One region of the Bacillus sp. D48C genome, then DNA from elsewhere that is predicted to be linked to it. Evidence: riboswitches for the same ligand, from Rfam matches in the RefSeq annotation. Region 1 holds a riboswitch; each other region holds the start of a gene.
The links. A riboswitch is a leader RNA that binds a small molecule or an ion and turns the genes downstream of it on or off. The one in region 1 is predicted to bind S-adenosylmethionine.

Region 1 (3,196 bases):
TCGTATAATCCATTCATCTATTAACGTTCCAAGACGATTACGCCCTCTCACATATCCACTAAATCCACCAATCAGTACACCAAGCCCTATATCGAGGGCAGCTGCTACTAATCCAACTGTTAGTGAAATCTTCCCACCAGCCCAAGTACGTGCCCAAATATCTCTCCCTAGATCATCTGTTCCAAACCAATGTTCACTACTCGGCGGTAAATTTGTTGCCTTTTTTACTTGTTCACTCGCAGTAAATAAAGTTAAACTTTCGCCAATAAGCGAGAAAACAATAATTAGCAATAACGTCACTGTTCCTAAAACTGCGATTGGATTCGATATAAACTTACGAAACACTTCTTTCTTTCTGCTAATTGTTTGCTGATTTTTATTTATCGTTAATTCTTTTTTCTCTTCTTTCGTTAATAACTGTTCATTAATCTCATAAGCTCCCATTTAAATATCCCCCCTCCTTATGTAATAGAACGAATACGCGGATCAACAATGCGATGAATAATATCTGTAATGAAAATACAAGCAATTAATAACGCACTATAGAAAATCGTTGTTCCCATAATCACCGGATAGTCTCGGTTAAAAATACTATCTACAAAATATTTTCCTAGGCCAGGAATTGAAAAGATTTTTTCAATAACAAAAGTCCCTGTTAAGAGTCCAGCCATTAACGGTCCAACAAATGTAAGTACTGGAACAATCGCATTTCGAAGAGCGTGTCTTATAATAATCTTCTTAATTGGTATACCTTTTGCTCTTGCTAGCTTAATATAATCACTCTGCAGTACTTCGATCATATTAGAACGCACAAACCTTGTAATAACTGCGATTGGCCCTAACGCTAATGCAAAGGATGGCAATACCGTATGTTCGAATGTTCCCCAAGAGGCTACTGGTAAAAACTCAAATTGGATAGCGAATACTTGTATAAATAGTGGTGCTAAAATAAAACTTGGAATAGAAATACCTAAAATTGCGAGCAAACTCACACTATAGTCAATTACTCTCCCATGATATAGAGCAGCAAATGTCCCTGCCGCAATTCCTACTAACAATGAAATAACAAGTGCTTGTAGACCAATAATTGCTGATGGACCAAAGCCAGTTGTTATAATTTCTGATACACCTTGCCCGGTTGATTGAACCGATTCACCAAAATCAAAATGAACTACACCGTCTAAATAAGCAACATATTGATTCCATAACGGTTCATCAAGGTGATACTTCGCTCTCATGTTTTGGATCACTTCTTCAGGAAAGATTTTTGCATCTGATGAAAATGGATCTCCCGGAATAATATGCATAATTAGAAATGTCACTGTCGTAATAACCCATAGTGTGAACACCATAACCGATAATTTTTTAATTACATACACTTCAATAACCCCCTAAACACATGAATTTACTTTGTTTTATGAATGTACTTTTTCCATTACTCCCTTTTCTCTTTTTAGAATACAAAAAGCCTTGATCTTAAAAAATAAGATCAAGGCTTAACAAACAAAGGCCCATCACTTATCTTTCAAGACTTGCTTGCTGGAATTAGCACGGTGTTCCTATTACAGAACCCGCTGCTGAGGTGTCATAGGGCCAGTCCCTCTACCTCTCTGGATAAGTAAATTGCTATATTATTATTTGGTTCAAATTGTATATTTCGAATTATAATTCTGAAAAATTGAAAAGTCAATCAAATTGGATAAATTTAGAAAAATCAGTTTTTAATTCGTTTATCGAAATTACAGTTTTCGGCTTATCATAAAAAGAAATGATGTTAAAGGAGTTATAAGATGGACCCCTTACTTCTTGCTACTATAGGATTACCCTTAACAATCGTTATACTTGTCATCATCGGCTCCTATAAACTCTTTATTAAAAAGAAACGTATTACTTCTTTTTATACTCCTTTCGATAATATTACCGGGCAAACTATTTCCGAATTTCACGAAGAACAGAAAATATTAGTATCTGAGGATGAAGACAGAGATGGCAAGAAGAAAAAATAACCTTGCACAGGCAAGGTTATTTTTTCGTTTCTGCTTGAAAACGTTTATAGTATGTCGATGCTGTTGCAAAGTTAATTTCTATATCACGAATCAACGATGAATCTTCTTCTTTAGCTAACTTCTGTAATTTTTTCATCGCTTGTTCTGATTCATTCAAGAAACCAACATATACCTCATGTTCTTGCTCTTTCGACTTCGGAACACGAATTTCTTTACGTATATGATCAATATCTTCTAACATGCTCGTCGTTACCTTTTGCACGTCTTCTTTATATGTTGCATTCGTTATTTCCTTACCGCCCTTTTCTTTTGCCACTTCAAATAACTGCAGTGCTTTATTAATTTCTTTATTCATTTTTATATCGTATTTTTCATGTACTGCAAGGTATTCTTTCATCTCTTCTGTTTGTTCAGTAGATTGCTCTACCTTTTCTTTCGGTTCTTTCGTATCTTTATTTCCATTACATCCTGCTAGAAGGATCATACTTCCCATTACAGCAATACCCAAAACCTTCTTCATCTCTTCTTCTCCTTTTATCTACAGCTATTACTCATTATAGTTTCTTTTATCTCCACTTGTTATTATACCGAGAACGCCCTACTTTTTACACTTAAGACGACATCGTAATATATATACCAACATGTTTGTCACAGTATCGTCACTTTATACAAATAACTTTTGCAATGCTTTACTACATCACCTTACAAAACTGTAAGCACACATAAAGAACAAACCATGCTAGACTTACATATGCATAACGCAAACATATGTAAGGTTTTAAGGAGAATCATCTATGTACAACACAATGCCTTTTATGGGAGAAGATATTCGTGTCCTTATTCGCGAAAAATCACTTCATATCGAAAATACAGAGAGCCTTCGCCGCGTATTAAAGAAGAAGCATGCTCCATTTAAGTTAGCTCAATATTTAAAACAACAACATACAAATCAATTTCATACCGTGCTAAATATATCGGATAAATCATTAACAATCGAAATCATCGGTCATGTCTACATTGGAAACTTTGCAGATACCTTAAAGGAAATCCCACGTATACCGAAGATTGCTCCTATTATCGTTAAAAAAGCGTATAAAATTACTGACCATACCGATATTATCGACTGTGGGGAAAAAGAAGTCGATAGTAATCGCTGGGTGTGGGATAAACTTGCTGTTTTATATGATACG
Region 2 (3,196 bases), on a different contig from region 1:
GAATAGTGGTGTAATGCCTAACTCTTCTATCGTAAAATTCGTGAAGATTTCTTGCGCTTCGTATGTTCCGTAATAATCTCCTACTCCGGCATGATCACGCCCTACAATAAAGTGTGTACATCCAAAATTCTTTCTTACTAACGCATGAAATATAGCTTCCCTTGGTCCTGCGTAACGCATTGCAGCAGGAAATACACTTAAAAAGACACGATTTTTCGGATAATAGTTTTGAAGGAGTACTTCATAGCTTTCCATTCTTACATCAGCAGGAATATCATCCGATTTCGTTTCTCCAACGAGTGGATTTAAAAAGAGACCATCTACAATTTCAAGAGCAGATTTTTGAATATACTCATGGGCACGATGTACCGGGTTTCTCGTTTGAAATCCGACTACTGTTTTCCACCCACGTTTTTTAAATTCTTCTCTCGTTTCAATTGGGTCTAAACGATAAGAAGGAAATTGATTATTTTCAAAGCGTTTTGTTAGAATAATAGTTCCTCCAACGTAAACGTTTGGCCGTTCATATAACTTTTTCACTCCTGGATGAACCTCATCCGTTGTTTTATATACAAGTAACGCTTCTTTTTCTTTATCTGGTACGAAAATATCTTCTATTTGAATAACACCATATATATTTCCATTGTTGACAAGCTTTACTTCCTCTCCAGTCTTCAGGCTTTCTGCGACTTCTTCTGTTACCGGTAATGTAATCGGTATACTCCACACACTACCATTTGCTAAACGAAGCGTTTCTACGACTGAATCATAATCTTCCTTCCCTAAAAAACCAGTAAGCGGGCTATATCCACCTGTCGCCAATAGTTCTAAATCACTTAAAGCAATATTGTCTAATTTAATTTCTTTTTCAATTTGTGATACCTCATATGTCTCATCTATACGGTTTACTAATTCGTTTACTGTGCTCATTTTCTATATCCCCTCTTAGCTTTATTTCAAGATTCATCTTATTGATAATGAAGACCACATTCGGTTTTCATTTTCCCAGCCCATCTACCATCTCTTGAATCGCCACCATCCCCTACAGGTAAAGTACATTTCTCACACCCAATACTTGGATAGCCAACATCATGCAACGGGTTATACGGCAAGCTATGTTTGTATACATATCGCCAAACTTCTTTCCACGTCCAATGAATGAGTGGACAAACTTTAATAGATTGAAAACGATGATCTTGATTTATAAACTTTGTATGCTTACGTGTTTCTGATTGTTCCCTTCTTAAGCCCGATATCCATGCTTTTTCCACGACTAATGATTTTTCTAAAGGTAAAATTTTTCTAATCTTACAACAAAGATTCGGATTGCTCTCCCACAGTTTTTCACCATGCAACTTCGCCTGTTCATCAAGTGTAAGTTCTGGCTGTTTTTCTATAATATTCAATGAAGGAAATCGTTCCCTCACTCTTTGAATTAATTCATACGTTTCTTGAAAATGAACATTTGTATCTAAAAATACAACTTTAGCAGATGGATTTACTTGGTTTATAAGGTGCAGCAATACCATACCTTCCACCCCAAAGCTACATGCATAGACGATTTCATCTTTATACTCTTCATAAGCCCAATTTAATACTGATAACGCGCCTTTTGTTTCATCTTCTTCCGAAAATGAAACAACATTTTCTTCCCACGTTTCATACGTCAACATGTTTTTTCCCCCTGTAAAAGCAAAAAGACGGTTTTAACCTAATGAAAATAGGTTAAAACCGCCTCTAGTTTTTCTAGTCAGCGCTTTTCACTTTAAACGTACTTTTTCACTTTTCTCTAACTGAATTACTTTTCCATCTTGCACAACAATTGTAATTGAACCATATTTCATATCAGCAAGCATCGCTTCAATCTTCTCGGATACTTCATCAAAATGTTCCCGTACACTCACGCGAACAGCCCCCCTTTTTATTCATAAAAAAAATCTTTCCCATTTCGAAAAGACTGTTCGGTAATATATTTTACCTTATCTTTCAAAATGGATTCCATTTTGCTGGATTTAGCACCTTGCTTTCTATAAGCAGGTTGCCGAGCTTCTTCGGGCCAGTTCCCTCCGCTTCTCTTGATAAGCTTTGTATTTGTATTTTATCACAATTCTGATTTTTTTCAATCCTAGTTTTCCGATATATTTTAATTATTTTATTTTACAAAAAAGGAATTGCCCATCCGAACAACTCCTTTTCTATTTAGACAAGCTCTTTAATACGTATGCGATCGTTCCCAATAATATTTTCATATGTTTCGCGTTCCACAACTACTTGCGATGTTCCGCCTTTTGCAAAGACCACGGCTGGTCTTCGAATCCGATTGTAATTATTCGCCATCGAATACCCGTAGGCTCCTGTACAGGAAACTGCTAGTAAATCAGCAGAAGCGACTTTTGGTAAATGAATATCCCAAATCAACATATCTCCACTCTCACAGCATTTCCCAGCAATCGAAACGAGTTCCTCATTCTCATCATTCCCTCGATTCGCTAACATTGCTTCATAACGCGCACTATATAAAGCAGGTCTTAAATTATCTGTCATTCCACCATCGACTGATACATATTTCCGAATACCAGGAATATCTTTCACAGATCCAACTGTATAAATTGTTGTCCCAGCATCACCTACAATGCTACGGCCTGGTTCAATCCATATTTCTGGCAATGGATATTCACATACAGTAAATTGTTCTCTCACTGCACTTGTTACAGCTCGCACATATGTCTCAAGAGTTAATGGTGTATCCGACTCTGTGTAGCGTATTCCAAATCCCCCGCCTACATTTAACACTTTTACTACATAGTTTGTTTGCTCTCTCACTTCTTCTAAAAATTGGCGAAGAACTTCAATTGCTCGAACAAAACCAGCTGTTTCAAATATTTGCGATCCGATATGTGAATGAATCCCTAGCACATTATAATTTGATTTTTGTAAAGCAAATCCAATTGCCTGCATCGCTTGACCGTTTGAAACGCCAAATCCAAATTTCGAATCATCTTGGCCTGTTGTAATATATTCATGTGTGTGCGCCTCTACTCCAGGTGTTACACGAATTAATATGTTCACAAATTTTCCATGTTGCATCGCTAAATCGTGTAAAATTTCTAATTCAAAGAAATTATCTACGACAAAACAACCAATATTCGCCTGAAGAGCCATCACTATCTCTTCTTCTGTTTTATTATTTCCATGA
Region 3 (3,196 bases), on a different contig from region 1:
AATTTATCACGTATTATTTCGGCTCATTACCAAAAAGGAAAATCGGTACTTGTGTTAGCTCATAGTAATGCGGCAGTGGACGTATTAATGAGCGAAGTAACGAAACAAATTGAGAAGAAAAAGAAATGGACACCTGGCGAAATTGTTCGTTACGGTTATAGTCAACATGAACATATACGAAATCATGAAACATTACTTACGTCGAAGCTAGTTGAAACGACGAACGGATCTTGGGGAGAAGAAAGACTCTATTTAGAAGAAACACGACAAGATCTTCGTGAAAAGATTTTATCATATAAAGCGACTTCTGCTGATAAGAAGCGTATACAAGAGATTGAAAGTGATCTTCGAAAGCAAAAAGCGAAAATTAAAGAAGTAGAAAAAGAATATATTGAAAATGCGAAAGTAATTGGTGCAACTCTATCAAAATGTGCAATTGATGCGCTAATTTATGAGCGTACATTTGATTTAGTTGTCGTAGATGAAGTGAGTATGGCGTTCGTTCCGCAAATCGCATTAGCTGCTTCACTTGGAAAACGTATCGTTGTTTGTGGCGACTTTTTACAATTACCTCCAATTGCGATGGCGAACCATGAACTTGTTCGCAAATGGCTTGGGGAAGATATGTTTTACCATGCTGGGATTGTTGAGTCTGTTAATAAATCAGAAGCACATCCGAACCTATTTATGTTGCAGGAACAAAGACGTATGCATGCGGATATATCGAAGTTTACGAATTCGTTTATTTATAAAAATAGAGTATACGATCATCCGTCTGTTTCAGAGCGTAAAGAACTTGCGCAATTGCAGCCGTTCGCAAATGAAGCGAGTGTTTTATTTGATACGAGCCAAATGGGAGCTTTTTCGTTAAAAGATGCGGCTTCTGGTTCACGTTTTAACATTATGTCTGGTTTAGTAGCGATGCAAATGATGTTAATCGGATTGTTAGACGGTGTTCAGTCGATTGGTGTTGTGACACCTTACAGGGCGCAGTCACGCTTTTTATCAACGTGTATTAGAGAAATGTTGCAGAGAACGAAATATCAAAACATACCAGTTTTAGCGGCGACAGTTCATAAGTTCCAAGGTTCTGAAAGAGATATGATGATCTTTGATACGGTTGACAGTTATCCGCAAGAACGACCTGGCGTATTATTCTTTGATCACAAAAACCATCGCCTCGTCAATGTAGCAGTGACAAGAGCGAGAGGGAAGTTCATTCAATTATCAGATTGCCATTATATGCGTAAAAACCTTTCGAGAAAACAAGCGTTATCACAATTAACAGCTCATATAGAACGTCATGGAGATGTGTATGATCGCACGACATCAAGACAATTGTGGGAACGGAAAATTTCGAAACGTTTACGCTGGTTTATGGAAATGAATCTTGAAGAGCCGAAAGGGTTATTAAAAGATATTTTAGCCGCAAAACGAAAAATTATTATTTCACTTCCAAGTACAAAACAAGTGGATAAGCGAGTATGGCAAGCGTTAATGCGTACAAATGCACAGATAACAGTTTATAGTGATGGACCAGTTCCACTGAAAAATGTAAAGTTACAAAGACAAAATAAAGCATTCCCGTTTATCGTAATTGATGATGAAATCTTCTGGGCAGGCGCACCGCTTACATCTCAAATGATGTTTGAAGGTAGTACAGAATTTCCGTACGTATGTGCCAGACTGCAAGCGCCAGAAACAATTGGTGTATTAAAAGGATTTTTAGATATTCGGTAAATTCGGATAGGAATTCCTTGACTTTTATTTGGAATGAACTTAGAATGAATGTAATTTAATATAATTTTATGAAAATTCTTATCACGAGAGGTGGAGGGACTGGCCCTATGATACCTCGGCAGCGGATTCGTTATGAATACTGTGCCAATTCCAGCAAGGTAACTTGAAAGATAAGAAAGAAGCTCATTTTGATTGTATATACAGAAGCCTCTTTCTATCTTTTAGAAAGAGGCTTTTTTACGTGAAAATAAAAGGAGGAAGAACAATGGGAGCGACAGGAGTAACGTCACAAAGAAAAACAATTGAAGAGAGTATCGAAAGAAATAAGGAAAAGTACATAGAAACAAGTCATGATATTCATGCGAATCCGGAGATTGGAAACCAAGAGTTTTACGCATCCAGAACGTTAAGCTTATTACTAGGTAGTGCAGGATTTCAGCTGCAACACAATATAGCTGGACATGAAACAGGTTTTATTGCGCGAAAAAGTTCAGGAAAACAAGGACCAGTCATTGCATTTTTAGCGGAGTATGACGCTTTACCAGGACTAGGTCATGCGTGTGGTCACAATTTAATTGGCACAATTAGCGTTGCAGCAGCAATCGCATTATCAGAAACGCTTGAAGAAATTGGCGGGGAAGTTGTCGTGTTTGGTACACCAGCAGAAGAAGGCGGGCCAAATGGTAGCGCGAAATCAAGTTATGTAAAGGCAGGTTTATTTAAAGACATTGATGCGGCGCTTATGATTCATCCGAGCGCAAAGACAGCGACAACGAGTCCTTCATTAGCAGTCGATCCACTTGATTTTCATTTTTACGGAAAAACAGCTCACGCTGCAGCCTCACCAGAAGAAGGGATTAATGCATTAGATGCGGTTATTCAGCTTTATAACAGTATTAACGCACTTCGCCAACAACTTCCGTCAGACGTGAAAATTCATGGCGTTATTACAGAAGGCGGAAAAGCACCTAACATTATTCCTGACTACGCCGCGGCAAGGTTCTTCATCCGCGCAGCAACGCGAAAAAGATGTGCAGAAGTAACAGAAAAAGTAAGAAACATTGCTGAGGGAGCAGCGTTAGCAACAGGTGCAAAAGTAAAAATTCATCAATTCCAAAATGAAATCGATGAATTACTCGTAACAAAAACATATAACGATATCGTAGCGGAAGAATTAGAACTATTAGGTGAAGAGGTAAATCGTAAAGAAAGAGTAGGGATCGGTTCAACCGACGCAGGAAACGTAAGTCAAGTCGTACCGACAATTCATCCGTACATTAAAATCGGACCAGATGACTTAATTGCACATACGAATGAATTTAGAGAAGCAGCACGTTCAGAACTTGGAGATAAAGCATTAATTACATCGGCAAAAGCATTAGCAAATACGGCGTATCGATTAATTACGGAAGAAGGGTTGTTAGAGAAGGTGAAGGAGGAGTTTAGAGAGGTGCAG
Region 4 (3,196 bases), on a different contig from region 1:
ATCTATTTCTTTCGTTTGAATAGCATGAGCTGCAGTATTATCTGTAATAAGGGTCACATTAATATTTGCTTGCTTCAATTCCCACGTCGTTAAGCGACCACCTTGTAAAACTGGTCTCGTTTCACACGCATATGCATGTAAACGCACACCTTTCTCTTTTCCAATATAAAAGGGAGCTAATGCAGTTCCATATCTGGCAGTTGCGATACTTCCAGCGTTACAGATTGTTAAAATATTATCGCCATCTTTAAAACATGTTAACGCATATTCCCCAATATTTCGGCACACCTCTTCATCTTCCTGCTGAATGCGAAGCGCTTCTTCTTCTAATGTTTTTTGTGCTCCTTTTATTGTAGTAATCCCTCGAATAGATTCTCTCATACGATCAATTGCCCAAAATAAATTGACCGCTGTCGGGCGTGACGTCCCCAAATAATTACAATCTCTATTAAACTTCTTTTGAAATTCTTCAATATGTACAGTGTTATATTTTTTTGATGCAAGCGCCAAGCCAAATGCAGCTACAATTCCAATTGCAGGCGCTCCTCGTACTTCTAACATTACGATGCTTTTCCAAACCTCTTCAATAGTCGTCAATGTTTTGTATTCTGTGCTATGCGGCAATTTCGTTTGATTTAATACCGCAATTGCATCACCTTTCCAGCTTACAGATCTCGGAACAGTAACAATTGTACTCACGCTTTTACGCCCCCTGAAACTGTCTGTTGAAATAATGTTCGAAACAGTTGAATATCTGCACTTTTAGATTCATATTTTATTAGTTCTTTACCTAAGGATAGCGCTTGCTTCTTAGCTTGAATTCTTGTTTCTTTATTTTCTATTTCATCTAAATCTGCTACATGAGCTAAACCAATTGTTCTACGAATCAGTTCACATCCGGCAAATCCAACTGCATCAGTAAAGATATTTTGCAAAATAATTGGTAACCATTGTTTTTCTTTCGTATATACTTCTACACCTTCTCCAATCCATAACTTTGTAAAAGTCTCTACAAAATAACTCCACGTCTTTTCTATATGGAAAAATAGTACACTTCTTTTTTCTTCTTCTCTAGATAAAGCATTTAATAATAGATTTGCAATAAATTGACCTATGTCAAATCCAAATGGGCCATATGTCGCAAATTCTGGATCAATCACTTTCGTTTCAGAAGGTGACGAAAAAATACTACCAGTATGTAAATCACCATGAATAAGAGTTTCTTTTCTTGTTAAGAACTTATATTTATATTGTGCTACTTTTAGTTTTAAAGTTTTATCACTCCAAAGTTCATCAACCACGAGCTGTAAATCTGGCTCATAATCATTTGTATCATAATGTCCAAACGGATCTGTAAACACTAAATCCTCTGTAATTTTACAAAGGTCCGGATTTACAAAGGTACCTTCTAGTACCCTCTTCTCTTCTGACTGTAAACCAAAATCTGAAGTATAAAATAAAACATGTGCTAGAAAACGGCCGATATGCTGGGATAAAAGCGGATATTCTTCTCCGCCTATTAATCCTTTTCTTGTAATTGTTAGTCTTGATAAGTCTTCTATTACCGTTATCGCTAACTCTTCATCATGACTGTACACTGCTGGAACATAATCCGGTACATACTGCGCAAAAATTTGTAAGGCCTTACTTTCAATCGTTGCTCTTTTTATAGACAATGGCCAGCTTTCACCAACTACTTTCGCATAGGGCAGTGCTTGTTTTATTATAATTGATTTCTCTCCATCATCTAATTTGAACACGTAATTTAAGTTTCCGTCTCCAATTTCATGACAAACGACATTTGCCTTCGCTTCAAAATAGCCATGATCTTTCGCATATTGTACAGCTGTTATTTCTGTTAATGAATAATATCCCATCGTCTTCTCCCCCTTTTTAAATTCAGAGGTTTTTCTAACATAGAAAAACCTCTTTCCACTAAGAAAGAGGTTTGAAGTTTATCTTCTCCCCTCTTATCTGCCAGAAAGTTTTACTTTCTGCTGGAATTAGCACCGTGCCTTTTGGCGTAATAAACGCCCCATTTCACAATGGTATTACGGTCGGTTGCTGGGCTTCATCGGGCCAAATCCCTCCACCTGCTCTTGATAAGAGTTGTATAATTTTTTGAATTTTTAACTTTATGTTGAAGACTATACCAAGAATAAAAATCACTTGTCAACATTTTATTTGTATAATTCTGGACGACGATCCGCAAAAACTGGAATTCCTTTACGTACTTCTTTAATTTTCTCGAATACAAGCTCTCCAAATAAAATTGATTCTTCTTCATTTGCTTCTACAACAACCTCGCCCCAAGGATCGACAATTAAAGAATGACCGGCAAACTCATTATTCGGATCCTTTCCTGCCCTATTACAGGCAACAACATAACATTGATTTTCAACTGCTCTTGCTTGCAATAGCAAACGCCAATGTGCTAAACGAACTAATGGCCATTCTGCTACAACAAATAAAACTTTTGAACCTTTTGCAGTATGAACGCGCATCCACTCTGGAAAACGAATGTCATAACAAATTGTGCCGGCGCACTCTACATCATCTAACTTAAATTCACCTGTACTATTTCCAGCGATTAAATATTTATGTTCATCCATAAGCTGAAATAAATGCACTTTACTATATTCATTGACTAGTTCTCCTTCCTTGTTTACCACATACATTGTATTTGTAACACCTTGCTCTGTTTGCTTCGCTATGGAACCACCAACAATATGTACACCATATTGTTTCGACCATTCTTTCAACTTTTCTTTCGTTTCCAATCCATCCCTATCTGCAATTTCAGAAAGTCTTGCTAAATCATATCCTGTTGTCCATAATTCTGGTAAGACAATAACATCCGGTCTCTCCTTCATCGCTTCGCTTATTTTATTTTTAGCATTCTCAATATTTTTTTCTACATCTCCAAAAACAATATCCATTTGAATACATGCGACTTTCATTTTTTCAGCCCCATTCTTATTTTTCTCTTTACAAAATACTGGAAAGATTATATCATTTGTCACTAGAATTGTAACAACTTTCAAAAGAGGTGGAAAGTATGAAATTATTTCAACCTTCTGAGATAGTAACATCATTGCCAACACAATTTTTCGCTTCACTTGTTGCAAAAGTTAACAAATTCGTTGCAGCTGGTCACGATGTTATTAATCTAGGTCAAGGTAATCCAGATCAACCA

Region 2: linked by a shared signal. The riboswitch ahead of ACLBXA_RS15340 (YezD family protein) and the one ahead of ACLBXA_RS26995 (ABC transporter permease) in region 1 are both predicted to bind S-adenosylmethionine.
Region 3: linked by a shared signal. The riboswitch ahead of ACLBXA_RS07880 (M20 family metallopeptidase) and the one ahead of ACLBXA_RS26995 (ABC transporter permease) in region 1 are both predicted to bind S-adenosylmethionine.
Region 4: linked by a shared signal. The riboswitch ahead of mtnK (S-methyl-5-thioribose kinase) and the one ahead of ACLBXA_RS26995 (ABC transporter permease) in region 1 are both predicted to bind S-adenosylmethionine.

The regions. Positions count from the first base shown of each region.
Region 1 is NZ_JBKFAQ010000017.1:59,408-62,603, forward strand. Features, by position in the region: gene ACLBXA_RS26990 (ABC transporter permease) at 1-444, opposite strand, end outside; gene ACLBXA_RS26995 (ABC transporter permease) at 462-1,379, opposite strand; SAM riboswitch class I at 1,516-1,621, opposite strand; gene ACLBXA_RS27000 (DUF3951 domain-containing protein) at 1,791-2,006, shown strand; gene ACLBXA_RS27005 (hypothetical protein) at 2,023-2,526, opposite strand; gene ACLBXA_RS27010 (hypothetical protein) at 2,801-3,196, shown strand, end outside.
Region 2 is NZ_JBKFAQ010000005.1:226,647-229,842, reverse strand. Features, by position in the region: gene sat (sulfate adenylyltransferase) at 1-930, opposite strand, end outside; gene ACLBXA_RS15345 (phosphoadenylyl-sulfate reductase) at 969-1,673, opposite strand; gene ACLBXA_RS15340 (YezD family protein) at 1,761-1,904, opposite strand; SAM riboswitch class I at 1,977-2,085, opposite strand; gene lysA (diaminopimelate decarboxylase) at 2,200-3,196, opposite strand, start outside.
Region 3 is NZ_JBKFAQ010000002.1:545,624-548,819, reverse strand. Features, by position in the region: gene ACLBXA_RS07885 (AAA domain-containing protein) at 1-1,740, shown strand, start outside; SAM riboswitch class I at 1,816-1,917, shown strand; gene ACLBXA_RS07880 (M20 family metallopeptidase) at 2,006-3,196, shown strand, end outside.
Region 4 is NZ_JBKFAQ010000001.1:795,441-798,636, reverse strand. Features, by position in the region: gene mtnA (S-methyl-5-thioribose-1-phosphate isomerase) at 1-699, opposite strand, end outside; gene mtnK (S-methyl-5-thioribose kinase) at 696-1,877, opposite strand; SAM riboswitch class I at 1,968-2,109, opposite strand; gene ACLBXA_RS04340 (carbon-nitrogen family hydrolase) at 2,181-3,044, opposite strand; gene ACLBXA_RS04335 (pyridoxal phosphate-dependent aminotransferase) at 3,059-3,196, shown strand, end outside.